4 regions of the Bradyrhizobium sp. USDA 4501 genome follow, and region 4 is predicted to be linked to each of the others. Evidence: riboswitches for the same ligand, from Rfam matches in the RefSeq annotation. Region 4 holds a riboswitch; each other region holds the start of a gene.
The links. A riboswitch is a leader RNA that binds a small molecule or an ion and turns the genes downstream of it on or off. The one in region 4 is predicted to bind cobalamin.

Region 1: linked by a shared signal. The riboswitch ahead of ACVWZM_RS03105 (DUF1636 family protein) and the one ahead of ACVWZM_RS24725 (TonB-dependent receptor) in region 4 are both predicted to bind cobalamin.
Region 2: linked by a shared signal. The riboswitch ahead of metE (5-methyltetrahydropteroyltriglutamate--homocysteine S-methyltransferase) and the one ahead of ACVWZM_RS24725 (TonB-dependent receptor) in region 4 are both predicted to bind cobalamin.
Region 3: linked by a shared signal. The riboswitch ahead of ACVWZM_RS20950 (TonB-dependent receptor) and the one ahead of ACVWZM_RS24725 (TonB-dependent receptor) in region 4 are both predicted to bind cobalamin.

Annotation. Positions count from the first base shown of each region.
Region 1 covers NZ_JBSSEX010000001.1:650,166-657,770, reverse strand. The annotation lists gene ACVWZM_RS03115 (cobyric acid synthase) at 56-1,504, opposite strand; gene cobO (cob(I)yrinic acid a,c-diamide adenosyltransferase) at 1,516-2,169, opposite strand; cobalamin riboswitch at 2,206-2,417, shown strand; gene ACVWZM_RS03105 (DUF1636 family protein) at 2,512-2,886, shown strand; gene cobW (cobalamin biosynthesis protein CobW) at 2,883-3,917, shown strand; gene cobN (cobaltochelatase subunit CobN) at 3,917-7,165, shown strand; gene cobG (precorrin-3B synthase) at 7,162-7,605, shown strand, end outside.
Region 2 covers NZ_JBSSEX010000001.1:1,744,460-1,752,064, reverse strand. The annotation lists gene ACVWZM_RS08150 (thermonuclease family protein) at 1-557, opposite strand, end outside; gene ACVWZM_RS08145 (nodulate formation efficiency C protein) at 1,360-2,016, opposite strand; cobalamin riboswitch at 3,408-3,609, shown strand; gene metE (5-methyltetrahydropteroyltriglutamate--homocysteine S-methyltransferase) at 3,709-6,054, shown strand; gene hemN (oxygen-independent coproporphyrinogen III oxidase) at 6,736-7,605, opposite strand, start outside.
Region 3 covers NZ_JBSSEX010000001.1:4,588,763-4,596,367, reverse strand. The annotation lists gene ACVWZM_RS20970 (ABC transporter substrate-binding protein) at 1-605, opposite strand, end outside; gene ACVWZM_RS20965 (IS4 family transposase) at 598-1,761, opposite strand; gene ACVWZM_RS20960 (ABC transporter ATP-binding protein) at 2,004-2,777, opposite strand; gene ACVWZM_RS20955 (FecCD family ABC transporter permease) at 2,774-3,817, opposite strand; cobalamin riboswitch at 3,930-4,127, shown strand; gene ACVWZM_RS20950 (TonB-dependent receptor) at 4,237-6,501, shown strand; gene ACVWZM_RS20945 (hypothetical protein) at 6,613-6,786, shown strand; gene ACVWZM_RS20940 (ABC transporter substrate-binding protein) at 7,173-7,605, shown strand, end outside.
Region 4 covers NZ_JBSSEX010000001.1:5,422,639-5,430,243, reverse strand. The annotation lists gene ACVWZM_RS24725 (TonB-dependent receptor) at 1-2,140, opposite strand, end outside; cobalamin riboswitch at 2,249-2,444, opposite strand; gene ACVWZM_RS24720 (CobW family GTP-binding protein) at 2,674-3,603, opposite strand; gene ACVWZM_RS24715 (amidohydrolase family protein) at 3,605-5,095, opposite strand; gene ACVWZM_RS24710 (hypothetical protein) at 5,249-5,641, opposite strand; gene ACVWZM_RS24705 (ABC transporter ATP-binding protein/permease) at 5,794-7,605, opposite strand, start outside.

The DNA of each region.
Region 1 (7,605 bases), 4.8 Mb from region 4:
ATTCCCCGGACACCCCTGCCGCACGCGGGGCGAGGTGAGAAGGAATCATCTCGCTTTAACGCGCCAGCGCGAGCAGGCCTTCGACATCGAGATGGGTCTCGATGTGCTCGGCAAGCGCGTCGAGCGCGCTCTCGACCCTGGCGCCGTAGGGCTGATCAGCCGCCGCGATGTCGAGTTGCGCGAGGAAAGCCTTGCGAAATTCGTCCGAGGCGAACAGGCCGTGCAGATAGCTGCCGTGAGCGCGCCCATCTGCGGAAACCGCGCCCTCAGCCGTACCGTCGAGTGATGCAAAAGGCCGCGCGCGATCCGGGCCGTCGGTGCGCCCGATATGGATTTCATAGGCGTTGATCGGCTGGCTGGTCGCAGCATGCACCGCGCTGACGCGCGTCAGCGTCTTGTGTTCGGTCATGGTGGTCGTGACATCGAGCAGCCCGAGGCCGCGTGTTTCGCCGGCGGGCCCCTCGATCCCTTCAGGGTCGGCGACGCTGTGTCCAAGCATCTGGTATCCGCCGCACAGGCCGAGGACATGGCCGCCGCGGCGATGATGCGCGAGGAGGTCGATGTCCCAGCCCTGCGCGCGCAGGAAGGCGAGATCGCCGCGGGTCGATTTCGAGCCGGGCAGGATGACGAGCTTCGCATCACCCGGGATGGCTTCGCCCGGACGTACCATCACGAGATCGACGCCGGGCTCGAGCTTCAGGGGATCGAGGTCGTCGAAATTGGCGATCCGCGACAACGCAAGGAATGCGATCTTGTGCTGGCCGGGCTTGCGCGCCTCGCCGAGCCCGAGCGCATCTTCCGCCGGAAGCTCGCCGGCGCGGACGAACCAGGGCAGCACGCCAAAGCCGCGCCACGCCGTGCGTTCTTCGATCAGGCGATAGCCGTCGTCGAACAATGTCGGATCGCCGCGGAATTTGTTGATGACAAAGCCCTGGAACATCGCGGCATCATCAGGGTCGATCACCGTCTTGATGCCGACGAGTTGCGCGATCACGCCGCCGCGGTCGATGTCGCCGACCAGCACCACGGGCACGTTGGCCCGGCGTGCAAACCCCATATTGGCGATATCGGCTTTGCGTAAGTTGACCTCGGCGGGACTGCCGGCGCCCTCGACCAGCACCAGATCGGCGCGCTGCTTCAGGCGCGCAAAACTCTCCAGCACCGCGCCCATCAGCGATGGTTTCATGCCGGCATATTCGCGCGCGCGTGCGGTGGCGATCCGTTTGCCGTGCACGATGACCTGGGCGCCGACATCGGTCTCGGGCTTCAGCAGCACCGGGTTCATGTCGGTGTGCGGCTCGACGCCGGCGGCGAGCGCCTGCAACGCCTGTGCGCGGCCGATCTCGCCGCCATCGACGGTCACGGCGGCGTTGTTCGACATGTTCTGCGGCTTGAACGGCAGCACGCGCAGGCCGCGCCGTCTGGCGGCGCGGGCGAGGCCGGCGACGATGAGCGATTTGCCCACGTCCGAGCCGGCTCCCTGGATCATCAATGCGCGCGCCATCGTGATGCCCGTCAGAACTCGACGCCCGGCTGGGCCTTGATGCCGGAGCGGAACGGATGCTTTACCAGCGTCATCTCGGTGACGAGATCGGCAATCTCGATTAGCTCCTCCTTGGCGTTGCGCCCGGTGAGCACGACATGGGTCATCGGCGGCTTCGACGTGGTCAGGAAGTCGACGACATCGGCGATCGCGAGGTAGTCGTAGCGTAGCGCGATGTTGATCTCGTCGAGCACGACCATGCGCAGGCTCGGGTCTGCGATCAGCTGCTTGGCCTTTTCCCAGCCGGCTTGCGCTGCCGCGATGTCGCGGGCGCGATCCTGCGTCTCCCAGGTAAAGCCTTCGCCCATGGCGTGAAATTGACAGAGATCGCCGAAATGCCCGGTGAGCAGGCGGCGCTCGCCGGTATCCCAGGCGCCCTTGATGAACTGCACCACGGCGCAGGGAAAGCCGTGCGCCACACAGCGCACGATCATGCCGAACGCGGAGGACGATTTTCCTTTGCCGGCGCCGGTATGAACGATGATCAGGCCCTTTTCACCGCTCTTGGTCGCCATGATGCGGTCGCGGGCGGCCTTCTTTTTCGCCATCTTGTCCGCGTGGCGCGCATCCGGCGAAAGATCGGTGCCGACGGCGCCGTCTTCAGCGTCCTTTCCATCAGAAGTCATCACATTCCTTCGGCTTGACAAGTGCGAGGCTTGGACGAATGGTGGTCCTGCGTTGGTTCCTGTCCTACGACAGGCGAAGAGGGAATGCGATAGGGCTCCGCTAAATCGGGCCCGAAGCGCAGCCGCCCCCGCGACCGTGACCGGAGAGATGCCCAAGCCACTGATTCCATACGGAGTCGGGAAGGTGGGCATCGAAGGGTAAAACCTGCTCCGCAAGCCGGGAGACCTGCCAACGCAGCATGTTGTGAAACCGGCGGACGGGGTGTTCCGCGACGGGGAACGAACCTGTCCAAAATCGGTTCGTGTGCCTCATCGCTTCCCGCTGTCAATCCAGGAAGGGCGATGAGCGTTACACTTCATGTCTGCATCACCTGCCGCGCCGGCCGGACGCCGGCGGAACGTGAGCTCGCGCCCGGTGCACGCCTGCATGCCGCGCTTGTCGAGGCCGGCGTGCCTGATGACGTCAATCTGGTTCCCGTCGCATGCCTGTCGGCCTGCAGCCAGGGTTGCTCGGTCGCGCTCAGCGCGCCGGGGCGCTGGTCCTATGTCTACGGCCGACTGTCCGCTGATAATGCCGCGGATGTGATCGCCGGTGCCTCCGCCTATGCGGCGGCGCCCGACGGCATCGTGCCGTGGCGCAGCCGTCCGGAAATCTTCCGCAAGCAATCGCTCGCCCGCATTCCACCTCTTCCCGTCGTGCCGGAGGCCGCAGAATGACCACGCTCGCCAAAATTCCGGTCACCGTCGTGACCGGCTTTCTCGGCTCCGGCAAGACGACGCTGATCCAGCATCTGATCCGCAATGCCAACGGCAAGAAGCTCGCGGTGCTGGTCAACGAATTCGGCAGCGAAGGCGTCGACGGCGACATCCTGAAGTCGTGCGCCGACGCCAATTGTCCGGCCGAGAACATCGTCGAACTCGCCAATGGCTGTATCTGCTGCACCGTCGCCGATGATTTCATCCCGGCGATGGAGCAGTTGCTGGCGCGGAACGTGAAGCCCGATCACATCGTGATCGAAACTTCCGGGCTCGCGCTGCCGAAGCCGCTGCTGAAAGCGTTCGACTGGCCGGAGATCCGTTCGCGGATCACGGTCGACGGCGTGATCGCGCTCGCCGACGCCGAGGCCGTCGCCGCCGGCCGTTTTGCGCCTGATCCGGCCGCGGTGGATGCGCAGCGTGCGGCGGACGACAATCTCGACCACGAGACGCCGCTGTCGGAAGTGTTCGAGGACCAGATCGCATGTGCCGATATCGTGCTGCTGACCAAGGCGGACCTCGCGGGGGCGGAGGGGATCAAGGCAGCGAAAGAGGTGATCGCGGCCGAGATGCCGCGCGAGGTGCCGATGTTGCCCGTCGTCGACGGCACGATCGACGCGCGCGTGATCCTCGGGCTCGGGGCGGCGGCGGAAAGCGATCTCGCGGCGCGGCCGTCGCATCACGATGGCGAGGAGGAACACGAGCACGACGATTTCAATTCCGTCGTGATCGATCTTCCGGAAGTTTCGGATGTCGACGCGCTGGTCGCCTCGATCAAGGGGCTGGCGCGCGAGCAGAACGTGCTGCGCGCCAAGGGCTACATCGCGGTCGAAGGCAAGCCGATGCGGCTGTTGGTGCAATCGGTCGGCGAGCGGGTGCGGCATCAGTTCGACATGCCCTGGGGTGCACGGGCGCGGCAGTCGAAGCTCGTCGTGATCGGCGAACATGCCGACATCGATGAAGCCGCGATCAGGGCACGGCTTGGTGTCTGATGCACGTCGTCTTCCGCGAGAGCCGCGGCCTTGAGGAGACCGCGACGCCAAGGGACCTCGGCCAGGATCCGGCCGATCTCGTGGTGTTGTCGTTTTCCGACAGCGATCTTGCTGCCTTCGCGGCCGGCTGGCGGCGCGGCCGTGCTGCGCTGCCGTCGCTGCGGCTCGCCAATCTCGCGGAGCTGCGCCATCCGCTGTCGGTCGATACCTATATCGAGCGGACGCTCTCGCACGCCCGCGGCATTCTGGTGCGGCTGATCGGCGGCGAGCCCTATTGGTCATACGGGCTGGCCGCGGTGCATCGGCTGGCGAAGGAGCGCGGCATTGCCCTGGTCGTGCTGCCGGCCGATGGCCGCGACGATCAGCGACTCGATGAATTCTCGACCTTGCCGATCTCGACGCTGCGCCGCCTCAAGGTGCTGTGCGACAAGGGCGGTCCTGTTGCCGCGCAGGCCGTGATCGCGCAGCTGGCGCTCGCGTCCGGACTCTATGCCGGGCCGGTGGTCGGCGAGATCGATCTTCCCGAGATCGGCGTCTACGATTCCCGGCGCGGTGCCATCACGGCGTTGCCGGCACCGGACGGCCGGCCGCGCGTGCTGGTGACGTTTTATCGTTCCTACCTCGCGGCCGGCGACACGGCGCCGGTCGATGCATTGATCGATGCATTGCGTGAGAGGGGCTTTGATGCTCATGGCGTGTTCGTCACCTCGCTGAAGGCGGCGGGCGTGGCCGATTGGCTGCGCGTTCAGATTGCGCAATGCGCTCCAGCGGCGATCGTCAATGCGACCGCGTTTTCCACGGCCGGTGACGACGGCACGACGCCGTTCGACGCTGCATCATGCCCGGTGTTCCAGGTCGCGCTGTCGACCGCGAGGCGCGAGGATTGGTCCTTGTCGCTCCGCGGGCTCTCGCCCGGCGATCTCGCGATGCATGTGGTGCTGCCGGAGGTCGACGGCCGCCTGTTCACAGGGGTCGTGAGCTTCAAATCGCCCGGTGAGCGCGATCCCGAGCTGCAATTCGCGCATCTTGCGCATCGACCGGATGCCGAGCGCGTCGCTGCAATTGCCGCACGCGTGGCCGCCTGGCATCGGCTTGCCAGCAAGCCGGCACAGGAGAAGTGGCTTGCGCTGGTGCTCTCGAACTATCCCGGCCGGCCGCATCAGATCGCGCATGCCGTCGGACTCGATGCGCTGGCGTCGGTCGGGGCGATGCTGGCTGATCTCGCGGGCGCGGGATTTGACCTTGAGCCGGTGGAGTCGCTGGGCGACATTCTTTTGCGCAGGAATTTGACGTGGAACGTCGCCGACTATCGTGCGGCGCTTTCCGGCCTTCCCGAGCTGCTGCAGGACGATCTCAGCCGCGCATGGGGCGCGCCGGAAGATGATCCCGATTGCCGTGACGGCGCATTTCATTTCGCGGCGATCTGCTGCGGCAAATCGGTCATCGCCGTTCAGCCGGAGCGCGGTGAGGTGGGGCAGCGCGACGCCGACTATCACGATCTCGCGCGCACGCCGCGCCACGCCTATGTCGCGTTCTATCTGTGGCTCAGGCAGCAGGCCATCGATGCCGTCGTCCACATCGGCGCGCACGGAACGCTGGAATGGCTGCCTGGCAAGTCGGTTGCGCTGTCGCCCGCATGCTGGCCGGAGGCGCTGATCGGCGATCTGCCTGTTGTCTATCCCTTCATCGTCAACGATCCCGGCGAGGCGGCGCAGGCCAAGCGCCGGATCGGTGCCGTGACGATCGGTCATCTGCCGCCGCCGCTCGCGAAGGCTGCGGTGCCGGAAGGCTTGCGCAATCTCGAGCGCTTGCTCGATGAGTATTCGACCGCCGATGGTCTCGATCCGGCGCGGCGGCAGCGCCTGATCGCCGCGATCCGCGAGGAAGCACGCATCGCCGGGCTGGAAGACGATCTCGGTCTCGCCGCGTCGGTCTCGGCGGCCGAGGCCATTCCGCAGATCGATCGTTTCGTCTGCGACCTCAAGGAAAGCCAGTTCGGCGACGGCTTGCATGTGTTCGGACGGGGCGCTTGCGGCGAGGCGGAGAGGGCGGCGCTGCGCGATGCGCTCGCGGGTCGGCGCGTGGCGCCGGGGCCGTCGGGCTCGCCCTATCGCGGACGCCGCGACGTGCTGCCGACCGGGCGCAATCTGTTTGCGGTCGATCCGCGCGCGGTGCCGACGCCGTCGGCGCATGCCCAAGGCGTGAAGCTTGCCGAAGAGCTGCTGCGCCGTCATTTGCAGGATCACGGCGACTGGCCGAAGGGACTCGTGGTCGACCTCTGGGGCTCCTCGACGATGCGCACCGCGGGCGAGGATTTTGCGATGGCCCTGCACCTCGCCGGCATCGCGCCGCGCTGGGATCATGGATCTGGGCGGGTGTCGGGCTACGACATCATCGCGCCGGCGGAGCTCGGCCGGCCGCGCATCGACGTCACGCTGCGGGTGTCGGGGCTGTTCCGCGACGTCTTTTCTGGGCTGGCCCAGTTGTTCGAAGCCGCGGCGGAGGCGTTGTCCGAACGCAGCGATGAGGCGGACGAGAATCCCTATCGGCAGCGCATCGCGCGCGTGTTCGGTCCTCGCCCCGGACATTATGGTGTTGGTATTTCGTCGGTCCCCGATGTCTTCACACCGGAGGCGCGCGAGGCGGCCGGCGAAGCATGGCTATCGGCATCGTCGTGGGCTCTCGCATCCGACGGCGAGATGCGGCCCGATCGCGCCGGCATCGAGGCGCGGCTCGCGGCTGCGGACAGTTTTGTTCACACCCAGGATCTGCCGGAGACCGATCTGCTGCTGGCGGCCGACTACGCCGCGCACGAGGCGGGCATCGCGGCGGCGGCGAGGCGCCTTGGCACGAAAGCCCCATCGCTCTATCACCTCGATGCGACGCGGCCGGATCAGCCTCATGCCCGCGCGTTGACCGAGGAAATCTCACGGGTGGTGCGGGTGCGCGCGGCCAACCCTGCCTGGATCGCGGGCATGATGCGCCATGGCTTCCGTGGTGCCGCCGAAATCACAGCGACGTTGGAGCACATGGCGGCGTTCGCCCATCTTGCCGGCGCGGTGCCGCCGCATCTGTTCGATCTCTACTACGATGCGACGCTCGGCAATGACGAGGTTCGCGGCTTCATGGCGCGCGAGAACCCGGCGGCGCTGGCTGCGATCGAAACCTGCTTCGCGAGATTGCATGAAGCCTCGCTCTGGCAGACGCGGCGCAATTCGATCGCGGCTGCGCTGCAGGAGGCCTCATGAGCGCGGTTGCGGTCAAGGGCTGGTGTCCAGGCGCGCTGCGGCCGATGCAGTCAGGCGATGGCCTCGTGGTGCGCATTCGCCCGCGCGGCGGACGGCTGGACGCGGCGCAGGCAGCGGGAATCGGCAGGCTGGCGGCGCGATACGGCAACGGCCTGATCGACCTGACCAGCCGCGCCAATCTCCAGGTTCGCGGCGTCAGCGATGAAGCTTATCCGCCCCTGGTCGATGGGCTCGCTGAACTCGGGTTGCTGGACACGGACTCGAATACCGAGGCGCAGCGAAACATTCTGGTGACGCCGTTCTGGACTGTCGCCGACGAGACGCGCTCGCTTGCGACCGAGCTTGAGCAGGGGCTTGCCGGTGCCTCGTTTGATCTTCCAACCAAGTTCGGCTTCGCAATCGATGATGGCAATGCGCGGATGCTGGCGGATGCGTCCGCC
Region 2 (7,605 bases), 3.7 Mb from region 4:
GAGGGTGGGTCAGATAGCAGAGCGGATCCGAGCAGGAGTTCCTGGGCATCGTTCGGCACCGAGCTCGCGCCGACAATGATCGTGCTCTTGTTGCGGCGGCGCCAGTCCCAGGGGGTGATGAATGCCCCCGACCACAGGCCGGCAAAGGCGCTGCTCGCCGCCACCTCATTAATGACGTAAACATGGGCGGATGGCTCGGATGACAGTGCCCAACCGGAGCTTACCATCCAGGCGTTCACGTCCTGGCCCTCGATGAAGCAACTGCCAAGAGACCTACCGTACTTGTCTACTCCTGCGGTCTGACAATCCCATATTCGTCCTTTCGAGTAGTTGATAAGGGCGTCGCGAGCCGCTACCCCGCAGGCCCATTTCCGGCCATGAGCATCCAGGCAAATCTGATCAGTCTCGGGGGCCTCGATACCCGAGAGCCGAATTCGCGTTCGTTCGATCTCTATCGTATTGGCGTCGAGGATTTGGGGAGCACCGCTCAGTTTCGCCGCGCAAACAGGAGACGCGATGATGGCGAGCAATGCTGCCATCATTACGCGGTACTTCATCCTAATATCCCTTCGCTCATGGTTCATCGGCTCACAAAATCGCAGCGATCCGGTGTCGTCACAGCCGACTGCTTGACTGCACATACGTCATCGGGTCTGCATCGTTCGACGATGCTGTTGTGGAGGCTTGCTTATATTTTCAGCCTACGACCTGACGCTGGGTGAGATTCAAGAGATTTCTTTGGGGGCTTTCTTCGATGTGCTTCTGGCATCTCCAGCTGCCCCTCCCTCTCCCCCGACATGTCTCCTGCTCTGGACCTGAAGGAAGAGATCCCGCATGTTTCAGCGCTGCACTCGCGACCCAGGAATACGGCTCTTGGTACGCCATTTCTCCAAAGGCTCGGAAGAAGCGGGGCGCTTCGCCGCCGAGCGGAAGAAGCGGCGATGCTAGGCCTCCTATGATTGTTATCGTTCGACAGGGCTACGCGAGGTTCATCATGGTGGGGAAAGCGGAAGTCGGGACAACTCACGATAAGAGTGATTGCTCAAAAGAGATCGGCCTCCCGCTTGATCCTACGCTACAAAACCACCATGCTTGACTCACACGGTGGCCTGTATCTGCGACCGTATCCGCAACAAACGCTGCGCGAATGACTCCGACAACGCCTGACTGGCCTTCGATGCTCGAATGGAAGAAAGCAAGAAGCTCGGCATAATGGCGGCGTGGGGACTGACGCGGTCGGCTTTACGGGCTTGCGGTGCCAAGGCGTCCCCGCATTGTTGCGAGCGGCGATCCGCATGCCATTTCAGAGCGATGAATTAAATTTTCCGGCGGATGGATCTTGGTGTGGGGCCGAGGCGCTCAACGCTCATGAGTAGCGCTGCCACCCTGATCAGTTCTCGATGCCCTTCGCACCCCCTCCAACGCGTCCCGTTCATTTTGATCTATGTGATGGAACCAGGACCCCGGAGGAAAAGTCGCAATCCTCTTGGCAAGGAAGGATTGCGGCTCCCAATCGTGTCCCTCGCGCTTGTCGAAGGTGATGACCCCATTTTGGGTGAAATAGCGGGGCCCTGGTATGTTGCAGTTCACCAACAGCAGAACGCGCCACCGGTCTTCTTTCTCGGTCGGCTTGTCATTTGTCGCTCGAACGTAATCCACGATTACAGGTTCGATGATATGACAGCGGCCGTGCCGGAGCAGATCGCCGAGCTTGCCTTGCGCAGTCGCGACAAAGTTGAAATTGACCGGATTATGCAGAAAACGAAGGTTTGCGTCTTTTTCGCCGTCGGTGACTTCACTGGCGATGAGTGAAAGCGCCAGGGCGCGCCAGCCGAGTTCGATAGGCTTTGCATAGGGAGACGCAACTTCAATCTTTCCGTCGGTCCCGACTTTCCAGGTAATAACGTAATGTTCGTCTGATCTGTTATCCTGATGCCTGGTCCAGGAAAGGTAAACATACTCAGTGTGGTCGACGCTTTCGGCGATTCCCCAGTTTCGAGGGACGAATTGCGCCACTTTCGAAACTTTGGAGACAATGTGCTCGATTGTCTCACCGTCTCGCGCTCGCCAGGTTGACTTGACTCGTTCGACGAGCGCGCTTTCGACGGCTCGCGCAGTGTTGCCCGTCGCAACAAGCCCAGCAACGAAAATTAGCGATTGACAGAGGCAAAGCACGCCTCTTGCAGACATTCTCTTCATAACGGCCGGACCATCGATTTTTCATCCACACGTCAAAGCGGCAGCCTTCAATGCTATGCTCGATCGGAAGAAGTTAGCGGCAACGTGACGCGGGCACCTGCCGATGTCCCGCGCGAGCAGGCGCTGTCCCCTCGGGTCACGCGCCGCTAACTTCAGTGGGCCAGCCACAACCCCAATTTGCTGTGCTGGACCTGCCCAGGAGGAGAAGCCTGGGCACCCTTGAGCTTGCATTCTTCGTGCCAGGAAATAGCCGGCAAATCCCGCCAGATTCGTGCAGTGTTTGTCGGCTTTCCGACCTACGCTCGTTTCTATGTTTCCATTCAGCCGATCCGCTCGAGCTTGTTCAGCTTTTGTCGTGCCGATCTTCGAGGCCAAAGCGAAGGCCGCTGCCGATTTACGGATGAGAAATCGGGGCGCACTTTGGAGTGCTGTTGAACCGTCTGGTCCGGCGCGGTCACCCGAACGCCTGCGATCGCTATCGGCTTGTAATGATGATAAGCAAAACCACTCGTCACCGCCGGGCGTGTGGAATCGTCGAAAGCGCGTTCTGGGGCAGGCAGATGATATGGTGCGCGGGTTTCTACCTACGCGCACGATGTTGCAGTCCGCTCAGTCCAGCTGCCTCGGCTCCGCATTCATGGTGGGATGACCGTTTCCAGTCGCGACACGCGGCAAGCGAGAAACGATCAAGTCGCGCTAGCTTCCTCTTGAGTTGCTCAACATTCTCGAGAGCAGTTGTCTGACGGATTGATTCATGAACTCTTACCAGCCCCCGAACGGGCCGACCGCAAAGAGGGTGACAGCAAGGACGCCGACAGCGCTCCAAACAGCCATTGTCATTGCGGGCCTTCCGGTGTTCGTCGAGGCGAATCGATATGCATGCCCGAGTATTAGCGTCATCAGAGACCGCAAATCGCCTACCAGGATTGGTTGGCTCGTAGATCAATATGGCGACCGGTTGCTGATGGAGTTTTCGCAGGTGTGTTGTCCCTGGCGCGGCTCTTGACTGTCGAGAGACCGAAATACACTCGAAGCGCCGCGACCTGCGCCTTCGACAATCCTTTCGACACATATATTGCAGACTGCGTCTATTGGATAAGCTTCCAATCGCGTGATCAACTTTCGACGTTTATCATTTTGAGTCACTGATGATGGCAGCATTGACGTGAGAGAGTCATCTGAGAGGTTGACGGAAGAGGTCTCTTGCCGATAATCCAAATCGTAGAGGTTCTCCGGTCCCGCTGGATTCGGAGCTAAGAGGGAAGCCGGTGAACATGCCGGCGCTGCCCCCGCAACTGTAAGCGGCGAGCCGCCGTCCAACAAAGTCACTGAAGCCCGTGCGGCTTCGGGAAGGCCGGACAGCAGCGATGACCCGCGAGCCAGGAGACCTACCTCGACCACATATACGTCCACGGGCGGGGTGTCCCGGTGGTGCGCCAAGCCGCCGCCGCTCGGGCGATCCTGCTTGCGTCCGCCTTGGCCTTTGCCCCCAACTACGGGGTTAGCGCTATGTCTCTTCTCTCCCTTCCGGTTGCCACGCTTGGAACGCCTCGGATCGGTCCAAGACGCGAGCTCAAACGCGCGCTTGAAAGTTACTGGGCCGGCGCAATCAGCGAACAGCAATTGCTCGAGGCCGCAGCTGGCCTGCGTGCTGCGAACTGGGCCCGCCAAAAATCCCTCGGTGTCACCGTCATTCCGTCCAACGATTTTTCGTTGTACGACCAAGTGCTCGACACCTCTGTCATGGTTGGTGCCATCCCGGAAGTCTATGCGTCGAAAATCGAATCGGTTTCGCTCAAGACGTACTTCGACATGGCGCGCGGTTCACAATGCGATCGCCAGAATACGAGTTGCGGCCACGGATCGGGCGGATCTAGCGCGCCCGCACAGGAGATGACCAAGTGGTTCGACACCAACTACCACTACATGGTTCCTGAATTTCATCAGGGACAGAGGTTCCGCCTATCCTCTCGCAAGCCTATCGAGGAGTATGAGGAAGCCAAGGCCCTGGGGTTCCAGACGCGCCCTGTCCTGATCGGGCCGGTCACATTCTTGAAGCTTGGCAAGAGTGCGGATCCCGCGTTTCAGCCGCTGTCTCTCCTGGATGAGCTAATACCGGTCTACATCGAGGTTCTGCAAGAACTAGGCAAAAGGGGAGCAAGCTGGGTTCAATGCGACGAGCCCTGCCTGGTCCTTGATCTGGAGGAGGAAGCGCGAAGATCTTTGCTGCGTGTCTACGATCGGCTCGCCAGGGAAGTACCAGACGTCAAGATCATGGTCGCGAGCTATTTCGGTGATCTCGGCGATAATCTGGACATAGCTTTGAACATGCCCGTTGCCGGACTGCACGTGGATTTGGTTCGCGCACCGAATCTGTTGAGCCGGATCATTGCTGCGCGGCGAAGTGATCTCGTCATGTCTCTCGGCGTCGTCGACGGACGAAATGTATGGCGGTCGAACCTGTCGACGCTCCGCCAGCAACTGGATCCCGCCATTGCGAAGCTGGGCAGGGATCGTGTTCAGATCGCTCCGTCCTGCTCGCTGCTCCATGTGCCCGTCGATGTTGAACTGGAGACCGGACTTGCATCCGATCTCAAGAGTTGGCTTGCCTTTTCGGTACAGAAGATGCGTGAGCTTGCGATCCTAGCGCGGGCGCTCGCGGGTGATAAGAATGTTGCTCAAAGTCTTGCTGAATCGCAGTTGGCCGTGACGGTCCGCCGGACTTCACCAAAGATCCGTGATGCCAATCTCGCGGTGCGGATGCGAGCGATCGACGAAGCCATGCGCCGGCGTGCCAGCCCATTTGTCCATCGGGCCGAGATCCAACGCAAGCGCTTTGGACTACCGGCCTTTCCTACCACGACGATCGGATCCTTCCCGCAAACCCCAGAGGTCCGTAATGCCCGCGCGGCACATTCGCAAGGCGTCATGAGCGACGAGCAATACGACAAATTTCTCAAGGAGGAGACTGCGCGCACTCTGCGTTGGCAGGAGGACATTGGTCTAGACGTCCTCGTGCACGGCGAGTTTGAGCGCAATGACATGGTGCAGTACTTCGGCGAGAAACTCGCCGGCTTCGCATTTACCAGGAATGGTTGGGTGCAATCCTATGGGTCGCGCTGTGTCAGGCCACCGATGCTATTCGGAGATGTTTCGCGGCCAAAACCGATCACTGTGGATTGGTGGCTCTACGCGCAATCACTGACCAGCAAGCCGGTGAAGGCGATGTTGACCGGGCCAGTAACGATCTTGAATTGGTCGTTTGTTCGCGATGACATTCCAAGAGGCGAGGTCTGCCGGCAGATCGCACTGGCGATACGCGACGAAGTCCGCGATCTCGAGATAGCCGGTGCGAGCATGATCCAGATCGACGAAGCTGCGCTCCGCGAAGGATTGCCGTTGCGCCGATTGGAGTGGGGGGCCTACCTTCAATGGGCCGTCGATAGCTTCCGCATTTGCTCATCAGGCGTTGCAGATCAAACCCAGATTCATACGCATATGTGCTATTCTGAGTTCAACGACATCATCGACGCCATTGCTGCAATGGATGCGGATGTGATCTCGATCGAGACGTCGCGCTCGAAGATGGAGCTGCTCGACGCGTTCAGGAACTACAAATATCCCAATCAAATCGGGCCGGGCGTGTACGACATCCATTCTCCACGCATTCCCGAGGCAGGGGAAATGAAGAAGCTGATGGCATTGGCTCGGCAGCGGTTGCAGGACTCGCAGCTCTGGGTCAATCCGGATTGTGGTCTGAAGACGCGCAAATGGGAGGAGGTTCGCCCGGCGCTGATCAACATGGTCGCCGCCGCCCGGCAACTTCGCGCGGCATCTGATCGGCCAAGTCGTTGATCCAGCGCTTGGCTCTCTCCTCCAGGGCGCTGATCCGCTCATAGGGCGTTTGCGCTCTGGATCATCTCGACCGAGCTTGCACGACAGAAAAAAGCCCGGCCACGCTTAGCAGGCCGGGCAAAAGTTAAGTCTGAGAAGAGCGACGCTAAACGTCGCCGACTCCCATCGGCGGAGGGAGGACAGCCGATGATCCGATTGCCGGCGAGGGCATTCGCCGTAAATCTGAACCCGAGTTAAAGCACGGCTCAGCATAGCTCAATCATGCTGTGGTATGCGACCGATGTAGTCGAGTATTGGAAGACTAGACTAAGGTTTGTCTGCAATGAGCATCGTTCACAACGGCTTGCCGAGGCGACAAAAGTCCGTGGCTGGCGACGCCCGGCCGCGTTGGTACCGATCGAGGCGAAGTGCAATTAACGGCGCTTTCCTGCCGCTGGATCGGCGCGACCATGCGAGCAAACGCGACCCAAGAATCACTCAAGCAACCAATACATGAGTGGCTTCGTGTTGATCTGGCTGTGCAGGCAGTCTGTCCGGTTCCACTCTGGCGAAGGTTTGGGACTCTGTTTGGAATGGATGGGCGGATCGACGCGCGACCATGAACGTGGCGGACAAATAGGATGCTCTCACTGGTGACTGAAGTGCGGGATTGCCAGAGTGGCAAGCCCGCCGTTCACACGATTAGACCGCCGCGCTGTGCGTAGCCCCGCACCGAGCGAGGTGAGCGTCGAACGCGGAGGCGACGCACCGGATCAGGAACCGGGCGTCGTCAGCTACGGAGAGTCGGCCATTGTCGACCACGACGGCGCCATCTGCGATAAGGCTGTCAAGCCGGAAATGATCGACAACGGCCGAATCCGGATCCCTGCCGTGACGGCGAGACATCTCGGAGAGATCGATTGTCATGTCGCACATAATTCGCTCGATGATCTCCGCCCGGTAGCGATCATCATCAGTCAGTAAATAGCCCTTCGCCGTCGCGAGCCGATCCTCGGTGATGCGAGCGATGTAATCCCTGGTCGAGACAGCATTTGCTAAGAACCCCTGTTGCAGGCGGCCGATGGCGCTGGCACCGAGGCCGATAAGCGTGTCTGCGCAATCGTCAGTATATCCCTGGAAATTGCGGCGCAACCTGCCTTGCTTCGCCGCCACAGCGAGATTGTCATGCGGCAGGGCGAAGTGATCGAGGCCTACACGCACGTATCCAGCGTCAACCAAAGTGTGAGCTAGCATTTCGGATTGGAGATAGCGCTCGACGCTGTCGGGCAGAGTGGATTCGTCGATCTTGCGTTGATGCTTCTTGAAGGTCGGAACGTGCGCGTAACCAAAGGCAGAAAACCGGTCCGGATGCAACTCGAGGCACTTGTCGACGGTATCCAGGCACGAATCGACCGTCTGTCCGGGCAGCCCATACAGCAGGTCGAAATTGATCCGGCAAATGCCGGCGTGGCGTAACCGCTCGACCGAAATTGCGGTCTGTTCGAAGCTCTGCGAGCGGTTGATGGCCTGCTGGACGACCGGGTCGAAGCTCTGCACGCCAAGGCTTGCCCG
Region 3 (7,605 bases), 830 kb from region 4:
AGGCTATGGTCGCCCGAGACAAAGCCGCGCCGCTCCAGCGGCAGCACGCGGTAATGATGCGCGCTTGCCGCCGCCCGCGCATGCGCGATCGCCGCATCGAGGCGCGCGATCTCGGCCTCCGCGCGATCGGGGTGCTGCACCACATCGCCCATCGCGCGGATCTGGTCCTTCACCTCGTCCAGCGTGCGCGGCACCGTGAATTCGACGAGGTGCAGCCCGTGGGCCTTCAACAGATCACGGGTCGCGCGCTTGTCGAACAGGCTGACCACGACGAGGTCGGGCTTGAGCAGCAACACGTCCTCGGCCTCGCCGGACAAGCGCGGAAAGTTTCGCGCCTTCTCCGCGGCCCAGGATTGCCAGGCATCGCGCGAGAAGCGGCTGAGGCCGATGATCTGATCCGGGTCGGCCAGCGACAGCACGAGCTGGTCGCTGCAGACATTCATCGAGACGATGCGCGGTCCGGCGGCGAACGCGGCACCGGCGGAAATAAGCCACAGCACTATGGCGACCACCGCTCCAAGATGAAGCGAAGCGAGATGGCTGCCACGCTGACGCTGAGCCCCCTCTCCCGTTTGCGGCAGGGGTGTCCGGGGAAATTCAGGCATAGCGGAGCTCCATCTGGTCAGGTGAGATGGTTGATTTCCGACGGCTGGGGTTGATGGGCGGAGGTTTGTCGATGGCAGCGAGGGATCGACGCGTGAGCAGGAGCTGGCCGACGAGTTCGGCGAACCTGAGCGGGAGCATTTTGATGCAGTTGGTGTGAGCGGCGATGCGCAGCAGCAGGTAGGCAATCATCGCAGCGAGCACCTGAAGGCGGATCGCGTTGTCGTTGGCGCCGAGGAACTTGCGAATATCGAGATGCTGCTTGATCCAGCGGAACAGCAGCTCGATTTGCCATCGGCTCTTGTAGAGGGCGGCGATCTCGACGGCGCTACGGGCAGGGTCGTTGGTCAGGAGTGTGATCTTGCCGCCTTTCTCGCGTCTGATCTTGATGCGGCGGAGCGGGATTGGAAGGCGCGAATCGCCCTTGCTGGTGAGCTTCACCTCGTCATCGGCAAGGATTTCGAAGCCATCCCCGTTACGCTTGCGGATGGCGCGATGCCTGAGCGAGCGAAGACGGATGCTCGTCTTCGCCCGGGTAACGAAGAAAGCCTTGCTATCATTGATCTTCTGCCACCAGTCGAAACGGCAATAGCCCTTGTCAAACACATAGGTGGTGGCGGGCTGGATTGGGGTCTGTCGGCCGATCTCGATGTCATTGACGTTCGCGGCCGTCATCTCGACGCAGGTCGGGACATCGCTCCTTGGGTCGTAGACGACATGCAGCTTCATGCCGCGGATGCGGCCGTTCCACGTCGCCCAACTGCAGACCTTGCCGAGCGGGATCGGACTGGCGTCGATCAGACGCACCATCTCCATGCCTTCACTCCGCAGCTGGCGACGCGCCATCGCCGACAGCGCCGCAAAGGTTTGCGCGAAAATGCCGATCGGACGGCGGGCATTGGCATCGGACAACGTCGAGCGCGACAGCTTGCCGGTTCCCAAGTGATAGTGATGCTGCGAATTGGCGTTGAAGCCAGTCACTACCCCGCGCAGACTGCTGTTGCCGCTAAGCTGGGCATAGATCAGCGCCACCAGATGATCCCAGCTCCTGAACGACTTGTCGTAGGCATCCCCGTCCAGACGATCCACAACCGTCTGAAACTGCCGTCGATTGATCGGTTCAAGCAGCCTTCCAAAAATGCTACCGCGATATCGCATGCTCGGCCCTCTGTGTCTCGACAACCAGAAAAGACCGATTTGCCTCGGTCCTGCCGAGCATGCACCGCGACACAGTGAATCATTCCCCGGACACCCCTGCCTTTCAGGGGGAGGGTTGGGGTGGGGGTTTCGCCGCGAGCCATATCGTAGAGAGAGCCCCCACCCGCTGCCCTCTTCGAGCGCAGCGACCTCCCCCGCAAGCGGGAGAGGTGAACTGAGCTCGTGGTGAGGCCGTGGCCACATCACACGTCCGCCCATGGCACGATGACGACCTCGCGCTGAAATTCGGCGCGATAGGCGCTGATGCGGAACACGCTAGCGAGGACGCTCTCCGACAATGCCTCGACGGGCGCGCCCTGCGCGGCCAGCCGCCCTTCCGACAGCACCAGCACGTGATCGGCGAAGCGCGCGGCAAGTCCCAGGTCATGCGTCACCACGATCACCAGCACGCCGCTGTCGGCGACATTGCGCAGCTTCTGCATCACGTCGATCTGGTGGCGCGGATCGAGCGAGGCGGTCGGCTCGTCGGCGAGAATCACCGGCGCCTCCACCGCGAGCACCCGGGCCAGTGCGACGCGGCTGCGCTCGCCGCCGGAGAGTTCGGTGACGCGGCGATCGCTGAATTCGGTGACGTCAACCGCCTGCATGGCGCGCAGCACCGCCTCCATATCCGTCTGCGACAGCCGCGCCGGATCGGTCGCGCCGTGCGGATAGCGGCCGAGCGCGACGATGTCGCGCGCCGGCAGCGGCCAGTGCACCATGTGCCCCTGCGGCAGATAGGCGAAACGCTTCGCGCGCTCGCGCAGCGGCAGCGACGCCAGCGGATCGCCGCCGATCCGGATCTCGCCGCCCGACGAAATCAGCCCGGCCAGTGCACGCAGCAGCGTGGTCTTGCCGGCGCCGTTCGGGCCGACCAGCGCGACCAGATGGCCCGACGGCAGCGACAGCGAGACATCGTGCAGCACCTTGCGGCTGCCGAGTGAGGCATTGAGCGCCGCGGCGGAGAGCAGCGTCATGCCACGCCTCCGCCGAGCGCGCGGCGCTCGCGCATGATCAGATAGAGGAAGAACGGCACGCCGATGATCGAGGTCAGCACGCCGACCTTGATGTCCGAGGTTGAAGGAATGATGCGCACCGCGATGTCGGCGGCGAGCAGCAGCGCCGAGCCGGTGAGCGCGCTCGGCACCAAGAGCCGCGCCGGATCGTGACCGATCACGGGACGCATCAGATGCGGCGCGACGAGGCCGATGAAACCGATCGTGCCGGTGACTGCGACCGCGCCGCCGACGCCAAGCGCCACGCCCGTGATCACGAAGAGCCGCAACCGCCCGACGTCGACGCCGAGGCTCTGCGCCGCCTCCTCGCCAAGCGTCAGCGCGCGGAAGGCGCTCGCCTGGCTGAGCAGGATGGCGGCGCCCGCGACGATGAAGGGCAGCGCCAGCGCCACGTGCTGGAAGCTGCGGTCCTCCAGCGAGCCGAGCAGCCAGAACGCGATCTCCAGCACCACAAACGGATTGCTCGAGAGATTCATCACCAGTGCGGTCGCGGCTCCCGCAAAGCTCGAGATCGCGAGCCCAGCGAGGATCAGGATCAACAGCCCGGCATTGCGGCCGGCGATCGCAAGCAGCGCGAACACCGAGCCGAACGCGGCGATGATCGCCACCACCGGCAGCGCGTAGGAGCGCACATCGGCGAGGCCCAGCGCGATCACCAGCACCGCGCCGAACGCCGCCGATTGCGGCGCGCCGAACAGCGACGGCGAGGCCAGCGGATTGCGCAGCAGCCCTTGCAGCGCCGCACCGGACAGCCCGAGAATGCCGCCGATCGCAAATGCCAGGATGGTGCGCGGCAGGCGGATCTCGCGCACGATCACCTGCGCCACATCGCTGCTGCCGCCGAACAGCGCCTCGACCACCGCGAGCGGCGACAGCCGCACCGGCCCGATGCCGAGCGAGAGCACACACAACAGGACCACGAGCGCGAGCAGCGCCGCCGTGGCGCCCCACCGGCGCCGCGCCGCGACCTCGGCCGCCAAGGCAAAATCCTGCACGCTCATCGGATCCATGCTCTTACAGCGATCGCCGTGGCAGACAAGCGACACTCGACAAAAACCGTGGCCGCGCGGCCGCCGCCCGACTTCCGCCGGATTGACTTTGCTACCCGGCCGAACCCTAGATGAACATGACGGTTCTTTCATGAGATGAAAAGGGAATGCGGTACGGGGAAACTTCCCCAACGCCGCGGCTGCCCCCGCAACTGTATGCGGTGAATCCTTCGTCACAGGCCACTGGGAATCTCGGTCCTGGGAAGGCGACGAAGGGTAACGACCCGCGAGCCAGGAGACCTGCCGTCAGCCGTGGTCACACGCGATGCTGCCGGTCGGGGAGTACAGGCATGAGCTTCACCTGATGCTGTGAGCACGATGGTGAGACTGGTTCGCGGTGACGTGCCACTGACGTTGCCGAGGCCTTGCTTATGTTCTCCTTCCCTTTCCATCGGCGGCGCCGCGCGCTTCTGCTCGCGTCGACGATGATCGCGCCGGCGATCCTTGTCTCCGCAGCGCGGGCGCAGGAGGCACCCGCTCCCGATCAGCTGCCGGCGATCGAAGTCACCAAGCCGGGCGACCAGAACGTCACGCGCGCCAGGCCGGCCGCTGACGAAGCGCCGGCGCCGCGACGCCCGGCGCCGGGCACCTCGCAAGGCAACAATACAGGCAGCGGAGCCGGATCGGGCACGACAGGGACCGGCGTGGCCACCGGAACGGGCGGCACCGGCGGCCGCCAGTTCGCCGGCATTGTCGGCTCCTCCTCGGCCGTGATCACCGCCGACGACATCGCGCATTCGCCGGTGCAGTCGTTACCCGAGATCCTCGCGCAGGTGCCGGGCGTGCAGCTGCAAACGCCCTATGGCGGACCGAACGGCGCCAAGACGTCGGTCGACCTGCGCGGCTTCGGCGCATTCGCGACCGACAATACCCTTTTCCTGCTCAACGGCCGCCGCCTCAACGACGTCGACAAGGCCGGCTTCGACCTCACCACGATTCCGCTCGATTCGATCGAGCGCATCGAGATCACGCGCGGCAACAGCGGCGCGGTGCTCTACGGCGACAACGCGGTGGGCGGCGTCGTCAACATCATCACCAAGACCGGCGTCGGCGGCCCGCCGACGACGATGCGGGCCGAGGCCGGAGTTGGCTCGTTCAACACCCGCATGGCCGCGGTCTCCGCGGCGCTCAATTCCGGCCCGTGGTCCACCTCGTTCTACGGCAACGGCATCAAGTCGGACGGCTACCGCGTCAACAATGCGCTCGACCAGCGCAACGCCGTCGGCAACATCAACTACACGACGCCTGATCTCACCGCCTTCCTGACCGTCACCGGCAGCGACCAGAAGCTCGGCCTACCCGGCGGACGGCTGGTCGATCCGTCGATCGGCGTGAACGAGCTGCTCACCGATCGCCGCGGCGCCGCGACGCCCTTCGACTATGCCAACCAGCAGACCGCCAGCGTCACCGCCGGCTTCACCAAGACGCTGATGAACGGCGTCGACCTCATCGTCGACGGCGGCTGGCGGCAGCGCGAGACGCAGAGCGGCTTCTTCGGCACGGTGCCGACCATCAGCTTCGCCTCGACCTACAATGACGCCGCGCTGCAGACCTGGTCGCTGACGCCGCGGCTCAGCGTCAAGAATGTGATGCTGGGCGTGCCGTCGACGATCCTGACCGGCATCGACTATTACGATTCGAGCTTCCGCGAGGCGCGCGGCGCCTATCAGGGCGTCGACCCGTTCCACATCTACAATATCGAGCAGCAGAGCGTGGCCGGCTATTGGCAACATACGCTGGGCCTGTTGCCAACGACCGACATCTCCTACGGCGCGCGCGTCCAGAATACCAGCATCTCGGCGCGCGATCGCTACGACCCGAATGCGCCATTCGCGTTCGACACGCAGGCGGCACCGCTCGACAGCAACGAGACGCAATACGCCCTGCATGTCGGCGCCGAGCATCGCCTGACCGACACCTTCTCGGTGTTCGGCCGCGCGGCGCGCGCGTTCCGCACGCCCGATGTCGACGAGCGCGTCGCATCCGGACCGTCGTTCGATCCGCTGACCTTCGCCCCGATCCCGCAGAATTTCCAGCTCAAGACCCAGACATCGCAGGACGTCGAGGGCGGCTTCCGGGTCAAGACCAACCTGTTTCAGGTCCAGACCAGCGTCTATCTGATGGATCTCGAGAACGAGATCCATTTCAACCCGGTGCTGTTCTTCAACACCAACCTCGACCCCACCCGCCGCTATGGCTCGGAAACCAGTGCCTCGCTCAAGTTCAGCGATACGGTGACCCTGCGCGGCGGCATGGCGATCACCCGCGCGGTGTTCCGCGAAGGCATCTGGACCGGCAACGACGTGCCGCTGGTGTCGCGCTACACCGGCAATCTCGGCGTCACCTGGAATATCTGGCAGAACTATCTGGTGTTCGACGCCACGGTGCGGGCCTGGAGTTCGCGCATCATGGACAACGATCAGGCCAACACCCAGAGCCGGATTCCCGGCAACGCCACCGCCGATATCAAGCTGAGCGGGCAAGTTGACCGCTTCTTCTGGTCACTAAGCGTGAACAACCTGTTCAACGCGCTCTATTACGACTACGCCATCGCGAGCACGTTCACCGAAGGCCGCTTCTCGGCCTATCCGCTGCCCGGCCGCACCTACATGGTAAAGGCCGGCGCGACGTTTTAGAGCGTGAACCGGTGGGGCGGGTCTGCCCCGCGCACCGTCTCCGAACATTACAAACGCACCGAAACTGGGGTAGAGTTCCGGCAGCTGATTTGACCCGCGCAGGGGAAACGCATGGCCAAGGCCGGGAAGCAGACCAAGGGCGGCACGAAGATCAAGGACAAGACCGACGACAAGTCGAAGAAGCCTCCGCCACCCGCAGCGTTGCAGGACGACGAGTACTATGAGGACGGCGACATCGCCACGCCGAAGCTCGACCGCTACGGCAATGATGACGAGCCGTTGTGAGGCTATGCGATATCCATCCTCACGTCGTCCCGGCGAAGGCCGGGACCCATTGCCACCGGATTGGGTTGTTGAAATAGGCTGCGGCCCCAGCGATACGCAACAATCGCCAGCGATGGTTATGGGTCCCGGGTCGCGCTGCGCTTGCCCGGGACGACGCGGATGGAGCTAGTCAAAGGCTTCGTCCCCGATCTCCCTGATACGCGCACGGTCGCGCAGCTGCGCGCCGGGTCGCGCGCGGCGGCCTCGTAGCTCGCGAGCTGCCGAGCCCGGCTCGCCGTCGCCAAGCAGACATTAGGTCGCAGCGGGGTCATGGGCTGCCCCCCCCTTCCGGATTGGTTGCCGTGCTAGGCTCGCATGGACGCTGGGTCCTTGCTGGGGGCGGTGCCATGAGGTTTGCGAAGGCGGTGCTCACGGTCTTCTGCATGATCGCGTCGATGTGCGATCCGTCCAATGCGCAACAGGCCCCCAGGAAACTAGGAATCCTCGTCAACGGCAGCCCGTCGCCGCTGTTCGATTCCATCAAGAAAAACCTTCTGAGCGACTTCGCCGAGCGCGGCTATCTCGAAGGACGCGACATCGTCATCGAGCCGCGATTTGCCGAATCGAAGCTCGAGCGCCTTCCCGGTCTCGCCTCGGAGCTGGTCGGCGCGAATGTGGATGTCATCCTCGCACTCGGTGGCCCGGCGTCGGTCGCGTCGCAGAAGGCCACGTCGACGATCCCGGTGATCTTTGCGATCGTGACCGATCCGGTCGCGTTGAAGCTTGTCGCCTCGATGGAAAAACCGGGAGGCAATGTCACGGGCCTCACCAACCTCGATC
Region 4 (7,605 bases):
CCGGCTTCCACCTGACGCCGCCATTGACCACATTGTAGCCCGGACGCAGCTGGGTGTTGGCAAGATCGGAGTACATCGCACCGACGATCTGCACGCCGCCATAGACCGACCAGTTGGGCGCGAAATCCCAGGTCAGCCAGACATTCGAGACCTGCTGCGGCACGTTGACCGGGACATTGCCGTTGAAGCTGACGATCTTGCCGCCGACCACCTGGCTGTTGTTGTCGTATCTGGCGCGCAACAGCGCAAGATTGGCGTCGACGCGCCAGCCGTCGTTCAGCGCGAGCCCGATCGATCCTTCGACCCCGCGGGATGATTGCTGGCCGATCTGCAATGCCACGCCGCCGGTAGGGTTGCCGGGATCGGGAATCGTGAGCCCGGTCTTGACGATCTCGTAGGCGGCCAGCGTCCACTCGCCGCGGCCGCCCCAGAACGACTGCTTGACCCCGATCTCGGTCTGCTTGCCGGTCGCAAGCTGGAATGTCTTCTGCGTGGTCGACAGTGAGATCAGATTGCTGACCGGATCGACGCCGACCGCGTACTGGCCATAGAACGCGAGGTTCTTGATCGGCTCGTAAACGAGGCCCGCGCGCCAGCTAGTGCCCGATAGCGTCGTCTCAAAACTGTTTGCCGGCGTCTTGTAGTCGGTGCGGTCCACTCCGGGGCGATCATACCTGACCCCGGTCACCAGCGACAACTGATCGGTCAGCGAGAGCCGATCCTCGGCGAACAGCGCGTATTGATTGACGATCGCGTTGAAGCCCGGCGTGGTCGCCGTCGTCGTGGCGAAGAACGATCCGGGATCGAACACATAAGGATTGACCGACGACGCGCCGCCATAGGGCGAGTTGTTGGTATGGGTGAAGTCGATCCGGTTGACGTCGAACCCGGCGACGACCTGGTTCGCAAGGCCGAACACGTGGCCGCTGAAGGTCGTATCCATCCGGTTGCCGAGCTGCTTCTGGTCGTGGAAGATCTCGATATAGCTCGTGCGATCGATCAGCTGGGTCTTCGGATTCCAGGTGTGGTTCTCGATGTCGCGCCAGTGCCGCTCGCTGGTCAGGTAATACAGCGTGTTGTTGACCTTGATGCCGTCGGCGACGTCCCACTCGGTCTTGAACCGGGTCCAGCTGTCCTGATAGCGGATCGCGCTGTCCGCTGCATTGTAGTTCTTGAAACGCAGCGCGTCCTGGATCGCGCCGTTGATCAGCGGCGTGCCGAAATAGCGCGACGGGCTGCGATCGCCGTAATCTTCCGAGAGCGTGAAGGCGAGATTGTCCGACGCCTGCACCCGCACGGCAGCGGAGACCACCGCGTTCGAGGTCTTGTCGCGATCGACCCAGCTGTCCGACATGTTGCCGGTGGCGTTGATGCGGTACGACACATTGGGATTGATCGGACCGGTGCTGTCCACCGAGAGCCGCCGCGTCATGTTGCTGTCGAGCGAAACCTCGGCCTCGTTATAGGGCGTGCTCTGCGGCTTCTTCGGAATCACGTTGATGACGCCGCCGATCGCGCCTTCGCCGTACAGCACCGAGGCCGGGCCGCGCAGCACTTCGATGCGCTGCGTCGACCAGGTGTCATAGGGGAACGTCAGCGTGCCGGAGCCGATATAGAAGCGCGTGCCGTCATACAGCGTCATCACCGAGTTGCTGCCGGCAAAGCCGCGGGTGCTGAACGACAGGCCGCCATTGCCTGGCGCCGGCGTTGCGACGAACCCGGCCGCGTCCTGGGTGACGGCATCGAGCACATTATGCTGGCCGCGTTCAGCGATGGTCTGCGCCGTGATGATCTCGACGCTGGCCGGCGTCTGCAGCGGCGTCAGGTTGAGACGACTGCCGGTGCCGCCCTGCGTGGTGGCATTGAGCGTCGGCGATGCCGATCCCGGTACGCCCGACGCCGCGACGCGCGGGGCGTTGCCGGCTGTTGCAGGCCTCGGCCGTGGCCGCGCCGCAGCGGTCATGTCACGGCTGCGCGCCGCAGGCTTCGGCTTTGCCGCAGCGGAAGGCGCGACCTCAATCGGATCGAGTCTGGTTGGTGGCGGCGTTTGTGCCGAGCCTTCGACCGGCAACAACAATGATGACAGGGAGCAGAGAAGACCGAGGCGCCATTTGCGCGCAACGGGAGAGGACGGAGACATGAAAAGGACTCGCGGTAACGTGGCACGTCACCGCGAACGTGGACTGGCGCATTGCCAAAAAAGGCAGTGCTCCGATCCCACCAGGACGCCCCCGCCCGATGTGCTCGCGTGTGACCACGACTGACGGCAGGTCTCCTGGCTCACGGGTCATCGCCTGTCGACGCCTTCCCGGGCCGATGGCCCAGTGGCAAAATTGACGAAAGGCTCGCCGTTTACAGTTGCGGGGACAGCTGCGGCATTGGGGTTACCCTCGCACCGCATTCCCTTTTGATCCCCGAAGGGAACCGTCGGCAAAAACGATAGGTGGTGCCGGCAAGGCTGTCAATTCGATGCGATTGTCGCACACATGCTTTGCGAGATGCTGCTGCGGCGATGACACAGCGACGTCGAGGGCTGACGCCGAAAGGCAACCCGTCATCCTGAGGAGCGCGGCACGCGCGTCTCGAAGGATGCACGGCCCGGCTGGTGGCCGATTCATCCTTCGAGACGCCGCTTCCCTCGCACCTCAGTATGACGGGAAACGTAGGTTCGCGTCACTGAGCCTCGACGCATCCCTGCATCACCTCATCAATCTCCGCGCGCGACAGCGCACCCATCTCGGCGATGAACACGATGCGCGTGCGCGGCACGCCGGGCGACGGCACGCCGCCCGCAGCCAAGGTCGCGCGGCCGCCGGCGAGGTGAAGCACGGTCAGCCGCCCGGGCTGCTCCACCGTCTCGAACAATCCCTTCGCCCGCGCCAGCTTCGGCGCCAGTCTGCCGATCGCCTGCTGCAAGCGCGGCAGCACGACGGGCCGCTCCGAGGTCCAGCTCAGCGTGTCGAAGCGATCGGACGACGGCCGTCGCGGCGCGGTCTCGCGCGGCGCCGACACATGATCGAGGTCCGCTGGGAACAGCAGCGCGGCCGGCACCTCGCCATGCAAGGCATCGACCACCACGGCCGCCGGACGCACCGCGCGCACGGCGTCGCGGATCGCGGCGCACGCAGCGGCGTCAGTCAGATCGACCTTGCTCAGCGCCACCACATCCGCCGCCCGGAGCTGCGAGCGCAGCAGCGCATCGTTCAGCATCGCCGCAGGCTGCGTCGCGTCGACCACGCACAGCACGGTCTCCAGCGGCGCCTCCTTCCAGATCACGGGATCCATCAGGTTGCGCACGATGTCGGCGGGATCGGCGATCCCGCTGGTCTCGATCACGATGAATTCGGGACGCGGATCACGCCGCAGCAACGTGGCGAGCGTGCGCAGCAGGGCGCCCTCCAGCGTGCAGCAGATGCAGCCATTGCTCAGGCTGACCACGCCGTCGCTGGCGCCGGCGATCAGCTCGGCGTCGATATTGATCGCACCGAAATCGTTGACCACGGCGGCGATGCGCCGCCCTTGCGCATGCGCCAGCAGATGGTTGACGACCGTGGTCTTGCCCGCCCCGAGGAAGCCCGCGACCAGCAGGATCGGGACCGGCACCTCAGCCCCCCGTGATAGGCCGGCGCACCGGCCGGCCGGGACGCGCCGCGACATCGAGCACACCATCGCTGATCAGCGGCTGGCCGCTGACCACGAGATGCCGCACGCCCTCCGCCGGACGATTCATCGCCGAGAAGGTCGCGCGATCGCTCAGCGTCTCGTAGTCGAACACCACAACATCGGCGTCGGCGCCGACCTGCAGCCGGCCCTTGGCCCGCATCGCCGGCGTGCTCGCCGACAGGATCTCGGCCGGGATCAGCGCGCATTTGCGGATGCCCTCGAGCAGCGACACTTTCTTGCGCTCGCGCACCCATTCACGGATGAAGCGGGTGAAGCAGCCGGCCGAGCGCGGATGCGAGGTCGCATCGTCGGGCAGCGGCCAGGCGTCGCCGCTGTAGGGGCGGCCGTCCGACAGCGTCCACGGCATCGCGTCGGAGGCGATCGCGCCGCCCGGATACAGCACCGCCATATCGAGCAGATCGCGATGATGCGCGTTGTTCTCGATGTCGAGCACATGCCACAGCACCAAGGTCGAGGGCTCTTCGGCCTGTGCCGCCAGCAATTCCTCGCGGCTGCCGAAGCGGTGACCGTCGGTCACGCGCTGCACCGAATCGTAGCCGAGGCCGTTGCGCTCCTCGAATTTCGGATCGCTGAAGAAGGTCGCCGCCAGCACGGTCGAGCCGGTGCCGTAGGGATAGGCCTCCACCGTGATCGGCAGGCCCTGCGCCTGCGCTTTCGCGATCAGCGCGACACAGCGCTCGATATCCGTCTTGCTCGACGAGTTGAAGTGGCAGATGTGCATATGCGCGCCGGTGGCGCCGGCATAGCCGATCAGGCGGATATAGGCTTCCGCCGCGCTCTCGGGATCGATCCGCGACATGTAGGCGACGTGGGTAAAGGTCGGCACCGCATGATCCGCCGCGAGCTGGCACACCGCGGTCAATTCCTGCACGCCGGCGCCCGGCGCATAGGCGTTGAGAATGCCGATGCCGATGCCGCCCTCGTTCAGTGCATTGGCGAGGCGCTCCAGGATGCCGCCGACCTCGCCTTCGGTCGCGACGTTTTCGATCCAGCGGCGATCGCGCATCGCGGCACCAAACGATTCCAGCGAGCTCTCCGAATTCGAGCCGGTCATCGCACCGATGCGCGCGAAGGCCCAGTTGGCGGCGGCGCCGTAGTTCAGCACCCTGCCCTTCTCGGCCTGGCGCTTGTACCAGGACGCGACCGGCAACACGCCGGCCTCGAGGTCGAGCGAGGTCGTCACCCCGTCGAACGCCTGCATGCGGTCGGCTGGAATGGTCTGGCCATGCGCGTGCAGGTCGATGAAGCCCGGCGCCACCACGAGCCCGGTCGCGTCGATCTGCCGTTCGGAACCGCCGAGGCCGGTGCCGACCGCGGCGATCTTGCCGTCGACCACGGCGACATCGCCGATCGCGTCCATCCCGCTGGCCGGATCCACCACCCGGCCGCCGCTGATCACCAAGCCACCCATCTCGCCACTCCCCGCATTCCGAAACCGACCGGTCTCCTGTCGAGCACAGAGAAGCGCATCGCACTGATCGCAGCAAGCCGGCCAGGGTTGTGGCGACATGCTGTGACGGAATATCCGCCGCGCCGTGATGGCGATTGCAGAGTGAGGCCCTTCCTACGTTCCGGTTGCACGCCGCGACGGCAGCCCGCGCCAGAGATCGGCGCCGGGCTTCACGCGGCTCGCCACGAGTTTCGGCGGCGTGCGGTCCCTGGCTAACGCCGCTTCGACCGCACGCTTGAGCCTGACATTGTCGATCTGCGCCAGGAACCGCCGGATGACGGCATCCTGATCCGCGCCCTGACCGGAGATCGCCGCGCACAGCTCCGCGGTCGTCCTGCGGAAGAAGTGGAAGGCGTCATCGGCCGCGCCGCCCAGCCGGTCGACCTCGCCGGCCACACCGAGCGCGTGCATCCGATCGTCGTCGTCGAGCGTCACTGCGAAGCGCAGCACGGCAAGCTGCCAGGCACGGAGCAGCTTGCTCTCCGGTTCGGTCGCATTCTCGCGCATCAGTCGAACACCCCGCGCGCCGGACGTCCTTCGGCTGTCGATGGAGGTCGGGCGCGGCGCGACTATCCTTGCGCAGGAATAGGTTTTCGAGGGGAGCGCGCCCCCGATTGCATAGGAATCGCATAGGCGGAGCGCGCCGAGCCCCAATTCTTTCAGATCCCCTCGAATTGCAGCCGGGCCAGCCGGGCGTAGAGTCCGCCCGCGGCGACCAGTTCGGCGTGGGTGCCCTGCTCGACGATCCTGCCCTGGTCCATCACCAGGATGCGGTCGCAGGACAAGACGGTCGCCAGCCGATGCGCGATCACCAGCGTGGTGCGGTGGCGCATCAACTCCTCCAGCGCGGTCTGCACCAGCGTCTCGCTCTCGGCGTCGAGCGCCGAGGTCGCCTCGTCGAGCAGCAGCAGCGGCGCGTCGCGCAGGATCGCGCGCGCGATCGCGATGCGCTGGCGCTGGCCGCCGGACAGCGTCACGCCGCGCTCGCCGAGTTGGGCGTCGAAGCCATCGGGCAGGCGGCGCAGGAACTCGGTGGCATGGGCGAGATCGGCGGCACGCTCCACCTCGGCGTCGCTGGCATCGGGCCGGCCGAACCGGATGTTCTCGCGGGCGCTTGCGGCGAACACCACGGAATCCTGCGGCACCAGCGCGATGCGCGCGCGCACCTCGGCCGGATCGGCCTGCCGGATCGGCACGCCGTCGAGCGAGATAGTGCCCGATTTCGGATCGTAGAAGCGCAGCAGCAGATGGAACAGCGTGCTCTTGCCGGCGCCGGACGGGCCGACGATCGCGACCTTCTCACCTGACCGGACCGAGAGCGACACTTCATCGACCGCAAGCGCGTTGGGCCGGGTCGGATAGGCGAAGCTGACATCGTCGAAACCGACATCGCCGCGCGCCGGCTGCGGCAGCGCGCGCGGCGACGCGGGCGCCGCGATCTGCGGCCTGACGCGCAAGATCTCGAACAGCCGCTCGGCGGCGCCCGATGCGGCCGAGACCTCGCCCCAGACCTCGCTGAGCTGGCCGAGGCCGCTCGCGGCGAACGCCGTATAGAGAATGAACTGGCCGAGCCGGCCCGGACTGATGGTTCCGACCAGCACATCGTGCGAGCCGACCCAGAGGATCACGACGACGCTGGCGAACACGATGAAGATGACGATCAGCGTCAGCACCGCGCGTGCTTTGGTCGAGCTGCGCGCGGCTTGATAGGCCTGCTCGACCTCGCCGGCAAAGCGCGTCCTGGCGAGCCGTTCGCCGGTATAGGCCTGCACGGTGCGGATCGCGTTGACCAGTTCGGAGGCATAGGCGCTGGCATCGGCCAGCGTATCTTGGGCGGTGCGCGACAGCCGCCGCACCCAGCGGCCGAACGCCACCAGCGGAATCACGATGATCGGGATCGCGAGCAGCACGAAGCCGGACAGCCGCGGGCTGGTGATCACCATCATCGCGGCGGCGCCGAAGAACAGCATCAGATTGCGCAGCGCAATCGACACCGACGCGCCGACCGCGGACTTGATCTGAGTGGTGTCGGCGGTGAGCCGCGACACCAATTCGCCTGATCGCGCGGAATCGAAGAACGAGGGCGACAGCGAAATCAGATGCGCGAACACGTCGCGCCGGAGATCGGCGACGATGCGTTCGCCGATCGTCATCACGAGGTAATAGCGCGAGGCGCTGGCACAGGCGAGCACCGCGACGACCGCGATCATCACGCTGAAATAGCTGTTGATCATCGCGATGCCTTCGGGCGTGAAGCCCATGTCGATCATCCGCCGCACCGCGACCGGCACGATCAGCGTGGTGATCGCGGCGATCGTCAGCGAGATCAGCGCGAGGATCGCCCGGCCCTTGTAGCGCGCCACATAGGGCGCGAGCGCAAGCAACGGCCGCAACCGGGCACGGCTCTTCGCCGGCTCCGTGATCTGGCTCTCGATGAAGGCTTCCTCATCGAGCAACGCGTCGCGCGGAGG